DNA from 4 places in the Paenibacillus ihbetae genome. Region 3 is predicted to be linked to each of the others. Evidence: riboswitches for the same ligand, from Rfam matches in the RefSeq annotation. Region 3 holds a riboswitch; each other region holds the start of a gene.
The links. A riboswitch is a leader RNA that binds a small molecule or an ion and turns the genes downstream of it on or off. The one in region 3 is predicted to bind cyclic di-AMP.
Positions count from the first base shown of each region.

Region 1: it holds a riboswitch for cyclic di-AMP, as region 3 does, so the genes downstream of both, BBD41_RS19120 (TrkH family potassium uptake protein) here and BBD41_RS12580 (hypothetical protein) in region 3, are expected to answer to the same signal.
Region 2: it holds a riboswitch for cyclic di-AMP, as region 3 does, so the genes downstream of both, BBD41_RS14225 (resuscitation-promoting factor) here and BBD41_RS12580 (hypothetical protein) in region 3, are expected to answer to the same signal.
Region 4: it holds a riboswitch for cyclic di-AMP, as region 3 does, so the genes downstream of both, BBD41_RS16280 (APC family permease) here and BBD41_RS12580 (hypothetical protein) in region 3, are expected to answer to the same signal.

Region 1 is NZ_CP016809.1:4,283,505-4,288,092, forward strand. It holds gene uvrC (excinuclease ABC subunit UvrC) at 1-96, shown strand, start outside; gene BBD41_RS19115 (CPBP family intramembrane glutamic endopeptidase) at 68-1,756, opposite strand; cyclic di-AMP (ydaO/yuaA leader) riboswitch at 2,048-2,194, shown strand; gene BBD41_RS19120 (TrkH family potassium uptake protein) at 2,258-3,598, shown strand; gene BBD41_RS19125 (potassium channel family protein) at 3,615-4,289, shown strand; gene BBD41_RS19130 (LysR family transcriptional regulator) at 4,312-4,588, opposite strand, start outside.
Region 2 is NZ_CP016809.1:3,182,116-3,186,703, reverse strand. It holds gene BBD41_RS14235 (HD domain-containing protein) at 1-776, shown strand, start outside; gene BBD41_RS14230 (TatD family hydrolase) at 937-1,704, shown strand; cyclic di-AMP (ydaO/yuaA leader) riboswitch at 1,917-2,130, shown strand; gene BBD41_RS14225 (resuscitation-promoting factor) at 2,407-3,597, shown strand; gene rnmV (ribonuclease M5) at 3,825-4,373, shown strand; gene rsmA (16S rRNA (adenine(1518)-N(6)/adenine(1519)-N(6))-dimethyltransferase RsmA) at 4,375-4,588, shown strand, end outside.
Region 3 is NZ_CP016809.1:2,804,999-2,809,586, reverse strand. It holds gene BBD41_RS12585 (proline dehydrogenase family protein) at 60-980, shown strand; cyclic di-AMP (ydaO/yuaA leader) riboswitch at 1,615-1,788, shown strand; gene BBD41_RS12580 (hypothetical protein) at 1,920-2,330, shown strand; gene kdpF (K(+)-transporting ATPase subunit F) at 2,486-2,563, shown strand; gene kdpA (potassium-transporting ATPase subunit KdpA) at 2,594-4,273, shown strand; gene kdpB (potassium-transporting ATPase subunit KdpB) at 4,297-4,588, shown strand, end outside.
Region 4 is NZ_CP016809.1:3,671,363-3,675,950, forward strand. It holds gene BBD41_RS16275 (amino acid permease) at 1-884, opposite strand, end outside; gene BBD41_RS16280 (APC family permease) at 1,183-3,009, opposite strand; cyclic di-AMP (ydaO/yuaA leader) riboswitch at 3,187-3,369, opposite strand; gene BBD41_RS16285 (molybdopterin-containing oxidoreductase family protein) at 3,911-4,588, shown strand, end outside.

The DNA of each region.
Region 1 (4,588 bases), 1.5 Mb from region 3:
ATAAAAGAGGCTTCAGTCGAAGACTTTAAGCCCCTTTCGATCGGTGAAAAATTAGCTACGGATATACTCAATGCCCTTCGTGATGAGGAGTCGTGACATACGGCTTCTCTTTTTTTATTGGATTCAAGCGATAGATCACGTAAGCCACGATGGCCGGCAGCACCATATAGAACAGGCCGATCAGCACGTTAGGGGCGCCTTGAAGCATGACCAGGCTGAATCCCATAAGAATGCTGTTGAAGATGACATGCGAGAACATGGCCGCAATATATCCGTATTTCAGGAAGATATAGCTGAACAGCAGGCCGATAATGACCAGCTCAATCGGGCGGGACACCACCGGGTAAATCGGATACAGCGTATGGCCGAGCGCCCAGATGATCGAGGTGATCAAACTCGCGACAAAGGTGCTGCGCACGATCTTCTTCACCATTCTAATGCCGAACAGCCGGTATACCGCTTCCTCCGATATGCCTGCGAGCCAAGCCATCAGCGGAAACAGCCATGGATAGAGCATGTTGTAAGGGGACTGCGAGGCATCGGTCGTGGACCAGGTGTTCAAGGTCAGGCCGAGCGCGATGAAGATCAAGGACTGGATGCCGAGCAGAATGAGTGCCCACATATAGCCCACCTTCATGCTGTCCAGGACATAGCGCCCGTATCCGGGCTCCTTGGCCCGCGGCCACGGATTAAGCCCGTCTTCCTTCCGCCATAGGCCGCTTCCGCCGACAAGCGAGAAATAGAGCAGAGCGGAGAAGATGAGGGAATAAATGGCGTAGAAGATCATAATCCCGATGATCCCGGTCTCGGACATTCCTTGTGCCTTAAAGACCGGAACCAGGTTGTACGTATTCAGCATCTGGATGACAAACAACAGGACGGACAGCAGGATACCGCGCTTAAACGAGGTGTAGGCCCGGGTCTTGACGCTGTAGACGATGGCCAGGATACCGAGCACAAGCGTAAACAAACCGTAACCGACGAGCGTCAGCAGCGTTGCGTCCTGCGTCTGCTTGTTGACATAGGCGGTGTGCGCTGCCGGAACCGAGAATGCCGGCTCGAAGGAACGCAGCTTTCCATGCTCAAAGGTAAACGCCAGCTGCAGCCTCGAATCCCCGATCGCCGCTTCCGTGACGGTATACTTCAGCGTGGGTTCGCCTTCCCGGGTGGAGAGCTGGAGCTGCGTCGCATCATATCCGGCCCACTTGAGCCACGGCTCGGCGAGAGCCTGCTTCTCGGCCAGCGTCATGCCCTCCTCCACCAGGAGCAGCATTTGCTTGCGGACCTCCCCTTGATTCAGCTCGATCCGGTCGTAAACGGAGCGGGCGGAATCATAGGAAAATCCGGCGATGCCGGCATTTTGCATATGTACATCCACGTTCAGCGCATCGCCGCCCGGCAAGGTGAAGCGGACACGGTATACATCGTAAGGGTATTTGGCTCCGTAGCTCTTATTATAATCCCGGAGCTTCTTCTCTTTCGCCAAATATCCGTACAGCTCGGAGTTGGACTGGTATGTAACAAGCGTGTCTTCCCCTTCGGCAGCAGGAAATCCTAAATGCTCGCTCGCGAACCGTGACGCGGCTTGTGCAGCCTCCTCTTTGGAGATGATTTTCGGATAGGGCGTATCGGTTGACTCGAAGGAAGTGGATGGGAGTACCTGAAAAACAAGAAACAGGATCAGGCCGATAATGGCCGGGGCGATAAGCTTCTTCAGGTTAGGCGTCAGCTTCAAGGGCTCTGCGGCACGGTTCATGAAATTCCTCCTCTTGATTTTAGTGCTTTCCGATATGAATAACCGGCCCCGCAACATGCGGATCATAGAGTCAATATAACATACATATGAAGAACAAGCCCTGCTTATCCCAAAGCCCAATAATGAAATAAAACGCTGAAAATGAATGAAAGGTTTCGAAAACGTTAGAGAATGATATCCTTGTACTCTTGAATATGCCCAAATCGCCCTTATTTAAAGTCTTTTTGGTAAAAAAACGGCGTTGGGTTCCCTCCCGGATTGCGTTATAATCACATCATGCTTTCAAGGAACTGAATAGACCAGCCGAATTTCGTACTGAGAACGGGGGAACCATGTAATTGGGGTGAATTTCATGATCTCTTTCGGATCATGGATAGGGCGGCCTGTGATAATGCCCGAATCCGTCAGCTAACCTCGTAGGCTGCTGCACAGGAACCAGACCGTTAAGGGCACTGTTTTCCAGTGTCTTTTTTCGTTGATTTTTTTGGAGAAGGTGAAACATTGAACTCAAAATTGAATTGGCTTAAGCTGTCACCTCCGCAGATCCTTGCGCTCGGTTTTGCGGCGGCGATCCTGGTCGGAACCCTTCTGCTCATGCTGCCCGTATCCAGCAGGACCGGCGAACCGATCGCCTGGATTGACGCCATGTTTACGGCAGCTTCAGCCGTCTGTCTGACCGGGCTTGTCGTCGTGGATACAGGCACAAGCTTCAGTGCCTTCGGACATACGGTGATCCTCCTGCTCATTCAGCTCAGCGGGCTCGGGTTTATGACGATGGCAACCCTGTTCGCCCTGGTGTTTAAGCGCAAGATATCCCTCAAGGACCGGCTTGTTCTGCAGGAAGCGATGAATCAGTCCTCGATCGAAGGGATCGTTCGTTTAATCCGGCGGGTGTTTATCTATTCCCTGACCTTCGAGGCATGCGGAGCCTTACTATTTACTCTCCGCTGGGCATGGGATATGCCTATTGGAAAAGCCATTTATTTCGGCCTGTTCCATTCCGTTTCGCTGTTTAACAATGCGGGCTTCGATCTGTTCGGCGATTTTCATAGTCTCACCGGTTATGTCGATGATCCGCTGGTGAACATCGTATCCATGCTATTGATCATATCCGGCGGTATCGGGTTCGTTGTATTATCCGATTTGATCGATTTCCGTCAAAAAAGGAAGCTTTCGCTTCACTCCAAAGTCGTTCTCTCGATGTCGGGATCTTTGATATTTATCGGGGCGATCATCATATTCATTTTTGAGTTTACCAATCCGCTAACGCTGGGCTCCTTGGATGGGGGAGGCAGAGTGCTTGCCTCGTTCTTCCAGTCGGTCAGTCCGCGAACAGCGGGCGTAAATTCGATAGATATCGGCGGCCTCAGGCAAGCCACGCAATTTTTCATTATTATACTTATGTTTATCGGAGCGTCGCCTGGCTCGACGGGGGGCGGGATCAAGACGACAACCTTTATGGTTATGGTAGGGGCCGTGTTCGCGATGATGAGAGGGAGAGACGATATCGTTATGTTCCGGTATCGCCTGGCCCAGGAGCGCGTGCTTAAGGCGCTGACGATTGCGCTTCTGGCGCTGCTGCTCGTATTGACGGTGTCCATGATTCTGTCCACGACGGAGGATGCGGATTTCCTGGAGATTTTATTCGAAACGACCTCGGCCTTCGGCACCGTCGGCTTATCGATGGGCTTGACGCCAGATCTGACGGTGCTCGGCAAAATACTGATCAGCTTGACGATGTTTGCCGGACGTCTCGGTCCGTTGACGCTGGCTTATGCACTGGGGCCGAAAAAGGGTAAAGAATTGTATCGTTATCCGGAAGGCAAAATGATTATTGGATAAGGAGTATAGGAGAGACATGAAACCAAAGCAATTTGCAGTGATCGGTTTGGGGCGGTTCGGCTCGAGTCTGGCACTGGAACTGATGGAACTAGGCTATGAAGTTCTCGGCATTGACCGGAACGAAGAGGTCGTCGAGGATATGAGCGAGCATTTGACCCATACGGTGGTCGCGGATGCTACGGATGAGGAGATGCTGAAATCGCTCGGCATCCGCAATTTCGACTGCGGGATCGTCGCGATCGGAGACGATATCCAGATGAGCATTCTGTCCGCCATTCTGCTCAAGGAACTCGGTGTATCGACCGTCGTGGCCAAAGCGATTTCCGTGCTGCACGGCCGGGCGCTGCAGAAGCTGGGCGTGGACCGGGTCATCTTCCCGGAGCGGGATATGGGGATCCGTGTGGCTCACCAGCTGGTTACGCCGAATCTGCTCGACTATATCGAATTATCTAAGGATTATTTGATTGTGGAAATGACGGTAACCGATTGTATGGACGGCAAGACGTTAAGCGAACTGAACACGCGCGTCCGTTACGGTGTCACGGTGGTTGCCCTCAACAAGCGATCCGGCATTATCGTTGCGCCGACGGCGATGGACGTGGTTAATGCCGGCGATGTTATGGTCGTCATCGGCTCCAACGACAATGTGGAACGGTTTGAGACCGAAGTCGTGAATCTGCAGCAGAAATAATACAAAAAAACCTGACGAATTTCTAGGTCGTCAGGTTTTTTCGCTGCTTCTCTTCCGCAAGGCTCCGGAAGAGCACCTCGGTCTCGTTAATCCAGCGACGGGCGGCGCTGCTGAGCTCTGAAGCATCCCCGTAAATCAGGGATGTCGTCCGCCGCGTCTCCATGAGCGCGGGGATGTGAATGTCCACAAGCCCGTTGTCGGAGAGCAGCTGCGGACGGAGGTATGATTTCGGAAGCAGGGCCGCTGCTTTGCAGGTCGGGATCAAGCGGACGATCGCTTCGAAGGAATCGATCTCCATC
Region 2 (4,588 bases), 380 kb from region 3:
GGATGGATTATTTGCTGCGCGATGCCTATTACACCGGCGTCAATTACGGGACGATCGACATCGACCGGATTCTGCGGATGCTGCGCCCGCACCGGGACCGGATCGTTGTGAAGGAATCGGGGATGCACGCGGTGGAGGATTATCTCATGTCCAGATACCAAATGTACTGGCAGGTGTACTTCCACCCGGTAACAAGAAGCTCGGAAATCATATTGCGCCAGATTTTCCGCCGGGCGAAGGAGCTCTATGAAGCAGGCTATGCGTTCCGGTTCATGATCGAACCGCTGCCGGCTCTGTTCGAAGGCAGCTTGACCGTACAGGAGTATCTGCGTCTGGATGAGGCGCTCATTCAGACGGCATTCCTGCAATGGACGTCCGAGAGCGATCCGCTCCTTAGCGAAATATGCGGCCGATTTATCCATCGGAAGCTCTATAAATATATAGAAATCGACACCGGCAATCCGGAGACAATCGACGCCGTCCGCCAGGCATTTCGGGATGCGGGTCTTGATCCCGCATATGATCTGGAGATTGATTTTCCGACCGATCTTCCTTATGATAAGTTTCATTCGGGCATGCCGCTGAACGAGAAGCAAATTCTGCTGTTGGACCGGCATGACCAGCTTCGGGAAATCTCCGAGGTGTCCGATATCGTGCGCTCCATTAGCGGGATCCATAAGGGCCGGAATTATCTGTATTACCCGGAGGAGAGAGTGGAGCCGCTGCTTGACCGGATGCCGGCCGAAATTGCTGATTTATTCCGCCGTCAGGGATGAGTCCCCTTATTTTAGGGTACTTGGATCAGGATAAAGATAAATCCGTCTTAAGGTTGCCGCCATCAGAGCAATGATATTGGACAACCATCGAACGGAATGCTAAAGGTTTTGTGCAGGAAAGATACGATCAAGGATCGACAAGAAAGGAGAGGGAGAGAACATGCTGTTCGACACGCATACCCATCTGGATGCTCCCCAATTCGACGAGGACCGGGAGGAGACGATTGCCCGGGCGCTTGAAGCCGGCGTCAGCCGGATGATCAATATCGGTTTTAATCGCGAAACGATTCCGACCACGATGAAGCTGGCGGAGACGTATGATTTTATATATGCGGCGGTAGGCTGGCATCCCGTGGATGCGATCACGATGGAGGAGGGCGACCTGGAATGGATCGCTTCGCTCTGCAGCCATGAGAAAGTTGTTGCGATCGGGGAGATCGGCCTCGATTATCACTGGGATACATCCCCGAAGGAGGTGCAGCACCGGGTGCTGCGCAGCCAAATCGGTCTGGCCCGGGAGCTCCGAATGCCGATTGTGATTCATAATCGCGATGCGCATGAGGATATCGTGAAGATTTTGAAGGAAGAGAAGGCTCATGAGGTTGGCGGCGTGATGCATTCGTTCTCGGGCAGCTGGGAAACGGCTAAGCTGTGCCTGGATATGGGCTTTCATATTTCGTTCGGCGGACCGATCACGTTCAAAAATGCCAAGCAGCCGAAGGAGGTTCTGGCCAAGGTTCCGCTAGATCGCCTTCTCATTGAAACGGACTCGCCTTACCTGACTCCGCACCCCTTCCGAGGGAAGCGAAACGAGTCCGCTTATGTGAAATTGGTGGCCGAGACGGCAGCCGAAATTCGGGGCATGTCCTTCGATGAACTGGTCCAAATTACCACGAGAAACGCGCTGGAACGATTTGGTATTTCGTGAAAACGAGAGCAAAAGCGATGAAAAAGTGAGGAATTGCGATTAATTAAAGTTTTTTAACCTGAAAAGACGATTGTTTTACAATTTTTTAACCTTTTACATCAAAAAATGTGCTTGATTGTTCCTTTACAACCTGCATGGAAACAGGATATCATCTTTTCAGTGATAAGAAGCTGCAAGTTTGCAAAGCTGTAAACTTCAGCGATCATATTTCATGAACCGTCTCGCTTAATCTCCGAAGTCTGGGGAACGGGGGAACCGATACTGCCGTGCATCGTAAACTGTCGTGCATGAGCCGTATATGATTTCTTTATCGGGTCTTTGGGGTGAATGTGAAGGTCCTCGCCATGAGCGGGCGACCGGAGCTAGGGCGTCTCTCTTACGTCCGAACCCGACAGCTAACTCCGTAAGCGAAGTAAGAGGGGAATTCTCGTGCATACCATTTCCATGATTTCAATCATCAGGAAGCCACGTTAGAGCCTCTAGTACTCTTTCACGCTGGCTTCTTTTATTTTTGAATATTGGAGTAGGTTTCGTCATACTGTTGGTAAACAGGAGGTGATTCCTAGTGGTGAACGGGAAGACGGGGATTGACGCAGGGCGTTAGATAGATAGCAGCACGCCTTGCGAGAATAACTGCTATAGTCACGTCAAATGCATTCATGCGTTACCTAAGACGGCGGGACTATGAAGGAGGATGGAATAGTGGGCATTTTTCAACCTGAAGAAACCCATGAATCACAATCATCCAGCATGTCTTACGCATTGCGATGGAAGCATGAGAATTTGCGTCAATTGATGATGCTCGGCGCCATGGGGGCTGTTACGGTATCACTACTCGTATCGCTGGTTATCCATGATCAATCGGGCAAGCAAGTTCAAATTGTGGTCGATGGCCGCGTAACCACGGTAGAAACCAGAGGATCGTTGCTTCAGGAATTGCTGGATGAGCAAGCGATCACACTGAATCCGCAGGATCAGGTCTCGATGCCTTTAAACGGGACGATCCAGGATGGGGACCGGATTATCATTGACCGTGCAATCCCAGTTAAAGTAACAGTAGGGGGCACCACCAAAACCATTTTCACGACCCAGGACACGGTCGATAGTGTACTCAAAGAAGCTGGCATTACGATCAAGGGTGAAGATATAGTAAAGCCGTCACAGGACACGAAGCTTACCAGCGATATGAACATTCAAGTCGTTCGGGTTACGAAGCAGACCGTAGCGGAGAAGGAGAACCGCGAGTTCCGCGTCATCAAGACCGCGGATCCGTCGCTGGAGCGCGGCGATAACCGTGTCATTCAGCGTGGTGAGCCGGGCGTTCTCGTACATCACTACGAGAAGGTGTACCATAACGGCAAGCTGGTATCCAAGACAAAGGTCTCGCAAGAGGTTGAGCGTAAGACGAAGGACAAAATTATCGCCGTAGGTACGAAGAAGGTTGAGAAACCTGTTGTGCTTCAGGCGGCAGCGACTCCGAATGTGAAATCTGCCCCGGCGAAGCTTACGGGCACAAGAAAGGTGTCCACCGCCAAAGCGACGGAGAATAATGTCATCTCCAGAGCGGGTGTTGATTTCAAATACCAGAAAGTGCTGAACAATGTTTCGATGACTGCATATTCCGCCGAGCAGGAGGGAATCGGAACCCGTACGGCTTCCGGAACACGGGTAACCGAGGGTCGTACGATCGCGGTTGATCCGAGCGTCATTCCGATTGGCTGGTGGGTGTATATCGAAGGCATCGGCTTCCGCCGCGCAGAGGATACCGGCGGAGCGATTAAGGGACATAAAATTGATGTGTATTACGATTCGCTGAAAGCGGCCATGAACTTTGGCCGGAAATCGGGCCGCACCGTTTATGTGATCGGTCCCGTAAAGCCTGATGTGAACTAATGAATCCCATTTTCTAATGACATTGCCATTCTAATGCTAACGAATTTAGCTTATAATAGATCATAATGAAGAAGAGGAGAAACTCCTCTTCTTTTGTTTTGCGGCGTTTCGGTCATTTTGAGCCTACCGCCGCATGGATAAGGCTGGGCCGGTTCATTGAGAACGGTTGGACTGGCTGTATGTATGTATGTATGTATGTGTCCTTTTGGGAAGGAAGAGAGAACGTTATGATCCGTGAAGTGATTGTGGTTGAAGGCAGGGACGATACGGTAGCGATCAAGCGTGCGGTGGATGCCGACACGATCGAGACCGGCGGCTCTGCTATTAATAAGCATACGCTGCGCCGTATTGCCCTCGCAAAGGAGCGCAGGGGGGTAATCATCCTGACAGACCCCGATCATGCAGGGGAGCGGATACGCAAAATCATCGACCGTCATGTCCCCGGCTGCAAGCACGCCTTCATTCCGGAGGCGGATGCGACGCGCAAGGGCGATATCGGAGTCGAGAATGCATCGCCGGAGGCCATACGGCATGCCCTGGACCGCGTCCACACCTCGTTTGAGGGGGCGGAGAGCCAGATCAGCCTGGAGGATCTGATCGATGCGGGGCTGACGGCTCATCCGGACGCTGCAGCCCGGAGAATGTTCATGGGGAATGTACTGGGTATCGGGTATTGCAACTCCAAGCAGTTCCATAAACGTTTGGCGATGTTTCAAATATCGCGTGAAGAGTTTCTGGCGGCGTTAGCGCAGCTGGAAGAGGGAGGCCAAAGCTGAGATGAACCGGATGGAAGATATATCGACACCTAGACGTACGAAGGAGATCATTGCCCGCCATGGCTTCTCCTTTAAGAAGAGCCTGGGGCAGAATTTTCTGATCGACCAGAATATTTTGGGCAAGATTGTGGAGGCCGCAGGGCTTGATCAAGAGAAAGGGGCGCTTGAGATTGGACCCGGCATCGGGGCGCTGACGGAGAAGCTTGCGCAAATGG
Region 3 (4,588 bases):
TTTTTTGCATATGAGTTAAGGTAGAGCGCATTTTACTCCGAGAAGAGGGTGAGGCATGCATGGACGGGACTGAGCTTTACCGGAAAGTCGTGTTGACGGTGTCGGGGAACCGGCTGGTGAAATGGCTGTCGCTTCGTTACGGCAAAAAATTAGCGGGCAGATTCATTGCGGGAGATACGCTGGAAGAGGCACTCGATGAGATCGAAAGGCTGAACGGGAAGGGGATCTTGGTAACGCTGGATCATCTGGGAGAGGGCATAACTTCGCTGACGGAGGCTTCGGCCTACCGGGCGGAATATATTCGGCTTGTGGAGGGCATCGCCAACCGGGGAGTTCAATCGAATGTGTCGCTGAAGCCGACGCAGATGGGCTTGGCGCTCGATCCGCAGGCGGCATACGAGAACATTAGAGCGGTGGTCCGGGCGGCCCAAAAGCATGGCAACTTCGTTCGGCTGGACATGGAGGACTCGCCGTACACTCAGGCCACGATCGATATGACGCTGCGGCTTCATAAGGAGGGGTTGACCCATGTGGGAACGGTCATCCAGGCCTATCTGTACCGTTCCGAGGAAGACGTCCGGATGCTGACGAAGGAAGGGGTGAAACTCCGCCTGGTTAAGGGGGCTTATAAGGAGCCGGGAACGATTGCGTATCAGAAGAAGCAGGAGATCATCGGCAATTATAAAAATTTAATCAAGCTTCAGCTGGATCAAGGGGCCTATACCGCTGTTGCGACCCATGATAACAACATCATCGATTGGGTCAAAGTATTTGCAGAGCAGAACCGGATCAAGAAGGATGCGTTCGAGTTTCAAATGCTGTACGGGCTGCGCATGAAAGACCAGGCCCGGCTAGCGCAGGACGGTTACCGAATAAGATGCTACATGCCGTACGGCACGATGTGGTACCCGTATTTTACCCGCCGTATTGCAGAGAAGCCGGCCAATCTGATGATGGTGCTGAAGAATATGTTCAAGTGATTTGGGAAGCGAAAAAGCGGGCGACGATGCCGGTAGGGAAACGATGCGATTACAATCATAACTTGAAGTATAAGAACGCGCCGCCGATCCATGGGGGCGCGTTCTTGGCTTGAAGTCGGAAGTCGATTAGCATTCCGTTTGTCGTTGTATTTTTCTGAAAAACGGCGAAAACAACGAAGGAAAGCGTGTACATATAGGTAAGGCTTTCATTATTGCCATTCCATCGCTTTATATCGCATTCTAGCTAAGAAATGGTGAAATAGAGAGGAATGGCGCGTATGGAGAAGATAATCGGGGATGATGGGAACATTCCGGATTGAACCAGTTTCATAATGCTCTCCACGGGTTTTCGTCTGCATTTACTTCCCGAATCGCCGGTCGTATGATACGAACTATGAATTGACCTGATGCTTTCCGGAAGCTGGGCAGGGCGGCCTGATACCGCCGTGGAAGCCGGCCAGTGTGGGAGCTGCGGCCATCCATCGGAGAAAGGGCGTATACCGAAGACCGCCATGGGGTCCTTCGGCTCGTACTAGCGTCAAGCGCCTCTCACCGCTTGATTCTCGGCTGAGCCGTTTTGACAGTTTTCGATAATATCAGGGTCAATCATTAACCGAATACACGCAGCTCGCTAGATTCATTTTCGCTGAGTCCTTGAATGAAAAAGGAGCGGGGGAACCAATCGGGAGACGCGATTTCGCGCGTCTCTCCGGGGTGAATCCCATAGGCAAGATAACGGTCTATGGGTAGGGCGACTCTCACGCCCGAATCCGTCAGCTAACCTCGTAAGCGTATCGAGAGAGGCAACGATTGTCGTGACTTGACGAAGCCGCGGTGTTTTTTCGCCGCGCCTTTTAGGAAGAAGCCGCGGGAAGAGTTCTTCTCCTCCCCAGGCTTCTTTTTTGTTGCCTTCTCCGACGGACACAAGGAGGAGAACGTATGGAAAAACAGCAAGACACGATTCTGATATCCGCGCCGACCAAGGCTGGGGAAGCATTCATCCGCCAATTATTACTAAGTGAGATCCCGTTCGCCGTTCTGGTAAACAACCGGGCAGAGGGGGAGAGGGCGAGCAGGCTCGGATGCAAGGATGTCATCCTGATCGACACGCGAGACGAGCAGACCTGGGTGCTTCCCGAGCGGCCGATCGGCAAGGTGTTTCTGTTTGAGAACAGCTTGAACCTCTGCTGCCGCTACTTGCGCATATGCCGGACATGGACCTCGGCTTCGATCTATGTTGTTACTCATTCCGGCAATCCAAGGCTGATTTACAGAGGGCTTGGCGCGGACGTCGTGCTGCACACAAACCATGACCGCGTCGATTTCCTGATCGCCGCACTTTTAGACTAGTTACCGGAAAGAGCTGTTTTTACGGCTAACCGCCAAGGAGGGATAACAATGCAGGATGTATACATGCTGCTTCTGCTAGGTGCAACCTACGGGCTGTTCCGGCTGTTCATAAGCTGGTGCGGCCGCATCATTCAAGAGTCGGAGGGTGACCGGCCATGACGCTGATTTTGATATTGACCGCTGCGTTATTTTTATATTTGGTTTATGCGCTGATTCATCCCGAAAAATTTTAAGACTCAACATAAAGGGGGAAGCCGCTTATCATGGGCATCGTACAAATTGCCGTCGTCATCCTGGTTCTGCTGCTGCTCGTCAAGCCGCTTGGAACCTACCTCTATCTCGTGTTTCGCAATGAACCCGGCGGCACGGACAAATGGTTCTCTTGGGCAGAACGCCCGATATTTGCCCTCATCGGACTCAAGGAACGCAAAGGGATGAGCTGGAAGGGCTATGCGATCAGCTTCCTGCTCACCAATATCATCCTGGTCGGAGCAGGGTATGCCATCCTCCGTTTTCAACACGTGCTGCCGTGGAATCCGAACGGCATCGAGAACATGGAGCCGACGCTGTCGCTCAACACAATTATAAGCTTCATGACCAATACGAATTTGCAGCACTATAGCGGGGAGTCGGGCCTCTCTTACTTTTCCCAGATGGCCGTGATCATCATGATGATGTTCACGTCCGCTGCCACCGGGCTTTGCGTTGCCATTGCCTTTATCCGGGCCGTGACGATGAAAGGCGCTACGGTCGGGAACTTCTTCGAAGACTTCGTGAAAGCCATGACCCGTGTGTTCATCCCGGCGGCCTTCCTTATTGCCATGCTGCTGGTGGCATTGCAGGTGCCGCAGACGTTAAAGCCGACCATTAGCGTAACGACGCTTTCGGGATCAGAGCAGCAGATCGCGGTCGGCCCGGTAGCCGCGCTTGAGTCGATCAAGCACTTGGGAACGAACGGCGGCGGCTATATGGGAGCCAATTCCGCGCATCCGTTCGAGAATCCATCCCCGTTGACGAACGTGATCGAAATATTGTGCATGTGGAGTTTCGGGGCTGCCCTGGCTTACACCTTCGGATTGTTCGCCAAGAGCCGCAAGCAGGGCTGGATCGTGTTCTCTGTCATGATGACGCTGTTCATCGGTTTTCTAACCCTGAACTATGCGGCCGAATCAAGCGGAAATCCAGCGCTGAACCGGCTCGGGATTGATGCGTCGCAAGGCAGTATGGAAGGCAAGGAGGTCCGCTTTGGCATTCCGCAATCCTCCTTGTTTACGACCGTGACAACCGCGGCTACCACCGGATCGGTCAACAACATGCACGACACCCTGACCCCGCTTGGGGGCATCACGCCGCTGGCGCTAATGATGCTTAATTCCGTTTTTGGCGGCAAGGGTGTCGGCTTGATGAACATGCTTATGTACGCGATTCTCGCCGTATTTCTGGCCGGGCTGATGGTCGGGCGAACACCCGAATTTCTCGGCAGGAAGATTGAAGCGAAGGAAATGAAGCTGATTGCCGTCGTGATCCTGGTGCACCCGTTCATCATTCTGGCACCTACGGCGCTCGCGCTGATGACGGGTGCGGGTCAATCAGGCATTACGAACGCAGGGTTCCACGGCATCTCCCAGGTGTTGTATGAATATACGTCTTCGGCAGCGAACAACGGGTCGGGGTTTGAAGGTCTTGCAGATAACACGCCGTTTTGGAACGTGACAACCGGGCTGGTCATGCTGCTGGGCCGTTATATTTCGATGATCGCATTGCTGGCGGTCGGCGGATCTCTGTTGCGGAAGCAGCGGGTGCCGGAGACGCCGGGAACGTTCCGTACTGATAACGGGTTGTTCGCCGGCATTCTGATTGCCGTCGTGCTGATTATCGGCGCGCTGACCTTTCTGCCTGTACTGGTTCTTGGGCCGGTTGCCGAGCATCTTACGATCCGTTAACAAGAAGAGGTGAATTAAGACAAATGAACAATCCCAAACAACGTTTAATGACCAAAGCGATGGTCGTTCAGGCGCTGAAGGACAGCGTTGTGAAGCTGAATCCTGTCTTGATGCTGAAAAATCCGGTCATGTTCGTGGTGGAGGCCGGAACGATCGTGGTGCTGCTGATGACGCTGTTTCCGTCCTATTTTGGGACGGAGAGCAGCATCGGCTTCAATCTGACCGTGTTCCTGATCCTGCTCTTTACGCTGCTGTTCGCGAATTTCGCGGAGGCGATGGCGGAAGGGCGCGGCAAAGCGCAGGCCGATTCCTTGA
Region 4 (4,588 bases), 870 kb from region 3:
GCGAAGGCGACAGGGTCCTTCACGTTCAAGAGATGATACGGTACAAGGCCGGTTAATACCGCCGTAACGGCAATGTATAGGACGGCAACGATCAGCAGTGAGCCTAATATGGCGACTGGCAGGCTTTTCTGAGGCTGCTTCACTTCCTCCGCAGCTGTGGCGATGACGTCGAAGCCGATATATGCGAGGAAGGCGATGGCCGCCCCCGTCATGACCCCTTCGATGCCGAACGGAAGGAACGGCGTCCAGTTGTCCGGCTTCACGTAGAAAACTCCGACACCGATGAACAGAACGATGACGGCTATCTTCAGATATACCATGATGGTGTTGAGCCGGGTCGATTCCTTCGCTCCCCGGGATACGATCCATGTAATCAACAGGGCGATGACGATCGCCGGCACATCCACATACGTGCCTTTCGCCGGGTTGAAAGCACTAGTAATGGCGACAGGAAGATGGATATTGAAACCGGACAGAATGCTCTGCACATACCCCGACCAGCTGCTGGATACGAGGGCGCTTGCGAAGCCGTATTCCAGAAGCAAATCCCAGCCCATCAGCCAAGCGAGTCCTTCCCCGAACGCGGAGTAGCTGTACGTATAAGCGCTGCCGGCCACCGGCACGGTAGATGCGAATTCGGCATAGCACAGTGCGCAGAAGGCGCATACGAGACCTGCCAGCAGGAATGACAGGATCAGTCCCGGACCGGCATGGGTGGCGGCCGTCACGCCGGTTAATACGAAAATTCCCGTCCCCACGATAGAACCGACGCCAAGGACGATCAAGTCCATGACGCCAAGCTGTTTTTTCAATGCGGAACGCACTTCTCCGCCTGTCAAAGACGGAATCGGCTTCTTGCGAAGCAGATTGTGTTTCAAGCTCATAAATGGAGTCTCCTAGATGTTTATTTAGATAGATTTCCCCGATGCATGACCCATCCATTCCGACATTATAAATAAAAATAAGATGCTTTGAAAGCCTTAGGCTGCCTGTCCCGAAAAAACGCCAACAGTGAAGGGGCCGGCGGGCCATGCGAGTACGCCTCCCTCCGGTTAAATACCCGCTCCCTTTCGCTTTAACTCAGAAGAAACAGCATCAGCCGCCTGTGATCGGATGCGGGATGCAAAACCGGGCGCAGAGGCAGAAAAAAGCCCGTCCCCCCCATGGGGGGCCGGGCTGCAGCTATTTCTTCAGATGATAAGGAACCGTCGTAAGAATAACATCCCGCCGGTACAGCAGATGAGCGCGAATGAGCAGGCTGGACTGGTTGTGCAGGAAGTTGTGCCACCCCTTCTTCGGAATGAACTGTGGAATGACGACCGTCACCTGGTAGTCCGACTCGCTGGCCTTGCGCTGTACCATGTCGATGAATTTGGTCAGCGGCGAGATGATGCTGCGATATGGCGAATGCAGCGTCACCAGCCGGACGTCCGGCTGCCACTTCTTCCATTTTTCCTCGAAGGCAATCTGGTCTTCTCGTTCGAAGTTCACGTAAACGGCGATAATCTGGTCGGCGGACAGCGATTTGGCATAATTGAGCGAGTTCTCCACCACATGCGTAATGCCGGCTACCGGTACGATAATAATGTTGCCCTCGATCGGCTTTGCCGGCTCGCAGGTCGTAATCCGGAGCTGATCGGCGACCGCTTCATAGTGATTCCGAATCCGGGTGAAGATCCAGATGATGAGCGGCAGAAACAGGAGCACCGACCACACCTGGGCGAATTTCGTGAGGAAAAAGATCAACGTTACCGCAAAGCTGATAACGGCTCCCGTCGTGTTAATGACCAGCTTGGGGAGCCAGCCTGGAGGCTTCTCGCGAAGCCACTTCACCATCATCCCCGTCTGCGACAAGGTAAACGGAATGAATACGCCGACGGCGTACAACGGGATCAGATGCTCGGTCTTGCCCTCGAAGGCCAGGATCAGCACGATGGACAGAAGACCGAGGATAATGATGCCGTTGGAATACCCCAAGCGGTCCCCCCGGACCGTGAACATCCGCGGGATGAACTTATCCTTCGCCAGGTTGACGGCCAGCAGAGGAAATGCCGAATACCCCGTGTTGGCCGCCAGGATCAGAATTAACGCCGTGGTCCCCTGGATGAAATAATACAGCGCGTTCCGGCCGAAGGTATGCTCGGCGATTTGGGAGACAACCGTCACCTCTTCGCTGGGACTGACCCCGTAATAATAGGCCAGGAAGACGATTCCCGAAAATAACAGGGCGAGCAGGGAGCCCATCGCGGCCAGGGTTTTGGCGGCGTTGTTCGGCGCAGGCTCCTTGAAGTTCGGAATGGCGTTGGATATGGCTTCAACCCCGGTGAGCGCGGAGCTGCCTGAAGCGAACGCCCGCAGGAGCAGAAACAGGCTCAGTCCGGCGACGGGCGTGCCGATCTTGGTGTGCAGCTCCGGCGAAGCGTGGCCGGTTGCGATATCGTAGAGACCGACGCCAATCAGAATAAACAAGGCCAGCACGAACAGGTAGACCGGATAGGCCAGGATCGAGGCGGATTCCGTCACGCCCCGCAAGTTCAGCACGGTAAGAAACAGGACGAACAGTACGGCGATCCCGACATTATAGGGACGCAGCTCGGGAAAAGCCGACGTAATCGCATCCGTACCGGCCGATACGCTGACCGCCACCGTTAGGATATAGTCGACGAGCAAGGAGCCTCCGGCAACGAGGCCGGGATACATGCCCAGATTTCGTTTCGACACGACATAGGCTCCGCCGCCCTGCGGATAGGAGAATATGATCTGTCTATAGGATAGGATCAATGCCAGCAATAGGACGAGCACGCCGATGGCGATCGGGATAGAATACCAATAGGCCGCGGCGCCGACGGTCATCAGCACCAGCAGAATTTGCTCGGGGCCGTAGGCGACGGATGACAAGGCATCAGACGACAAAATCGCCAGGGCCTTCGTTTTATTCAGCTTCTGATCGCCTAATTCATTGGACTTGAGCGGTCTTCCGATGAGGAAGCGCTTGATGGAAGATAACATCGTGTTCACCACCGATTCGATTTGGTTTTTGGGTCGTTTATCCCCCAGAAAAGCGTAAAATTATGAGCTTGGGTGAATGGTCAAGAGCCGGTCATGGGATGCATCTCCGTTTCGAATTTTCGATTTTTGGCATAGAAAAAACACAGGTTAGAGCCTGTGTTTTTTTGCACAAGTTCACAACCCTCCCATTAACGCCTACGAGGTTAGCTGTCGGATTCGGGCGCGAGAGTCGCCCTACCTGATGCCGCTCGGGACATGCCGCGGCTATTCAGGATTCACCCCATAGTATGGCTGCCGCTTCGGCAGGCATACGCTTCGGTTCCCCCGTTTTCCTTCCTGGAAATTCGGCGAATCAACTGTGAGATTCATATTGGATTTGAAATCTGAATAGTATATTACGCCTGCGGGATTCGATTGTAAAACGGCCTTTTGCCGCTATTTTCGGCAGAAGGGAGCCAAATGGATGGGACGTAAGCGATTACATGGGATACGGACTTTCGCGGGATCATTATTTTGCGGATTTACGCAATAAATCACTGTATGCGAAGATTTGGAAACTGAAAGCGCGGTAGGGAAAGCAGAAAACGCGGTGAGGGGAAGAAGGTAGGCGTGCAGATAAAAGAGGATGCTCCTATCGAAGAAGCAAGCCGAAGAGAGCATTCGCGGCCGCATCTTGAGCCGGCCGTAACGTAAATTCGCCATGCCGTATCTCGGGGGAGGAGATACAAGCATGGCGAATTTTTTGGGAGTGGTCCATGATATGGCGAGGAGGAGAAAGGGTCTGGGTTTCTCATCCTTGCTCTCGATAGAAATATACCCGGGAGGTCGAGCGCTGAATCACATCTTTAGAAAAAAATGTATGACTTTACGATGGGGCTGATTTTTTTTAAGATAAGGGGATATGATTGAGGCTGAAGCACAAGGGGGAGAGGACAAAGTGATTCATCAGGAATATGGCGTATTTCCGGCGGTTTGCCCGTTGGATTGTCCGGATACTTGCAGCCTGCTGCTGCATAAAGAGAACGGCAAAATCGTAAAGGTTACGGGCAACCCCGACCATCCGATCACGCAAGGCGCGATCTGCAATAAAGTCCGCAACATGGCTCACCGGGTCTACCATCCGGAGCGTGTGCTGTATCCGCTGCGCCGGACAGGCCCTAAAGGGGCCGGATTATTTGAGCGGATCAGCTGGGACGAGGCGATCCGGGAAATCACGGACCGGTACAAGGCGCTGATTGAATCGGATGGCCCTGAAAGCATCCTGCCCTACAGCTTCTACGGCAATATGGGCATCTTGAGCGTAGACGGCATGGACCGCCGTTTCTTCAACAGGCTGGGCGCCAGCAAGCTGAAGCAGTCCATCTGCAATTCGGCCGGAAACGAAGGCTGGAAATCGGTCATGGGCTTCAACGGGGGAACGGTCCCCGAAGATACGGTGAACGCCGATGTCATCATCGTCTGGGGCGGGAATATCGTCAGCACGAATATGCACCAGGTGGTGCTGGCTGAAAAAGCGCGAAAGCGGGGCGCGAAGGTCGTCGTCATCGATGTTCACAAAAATCAGACCGGCCAATGGGCG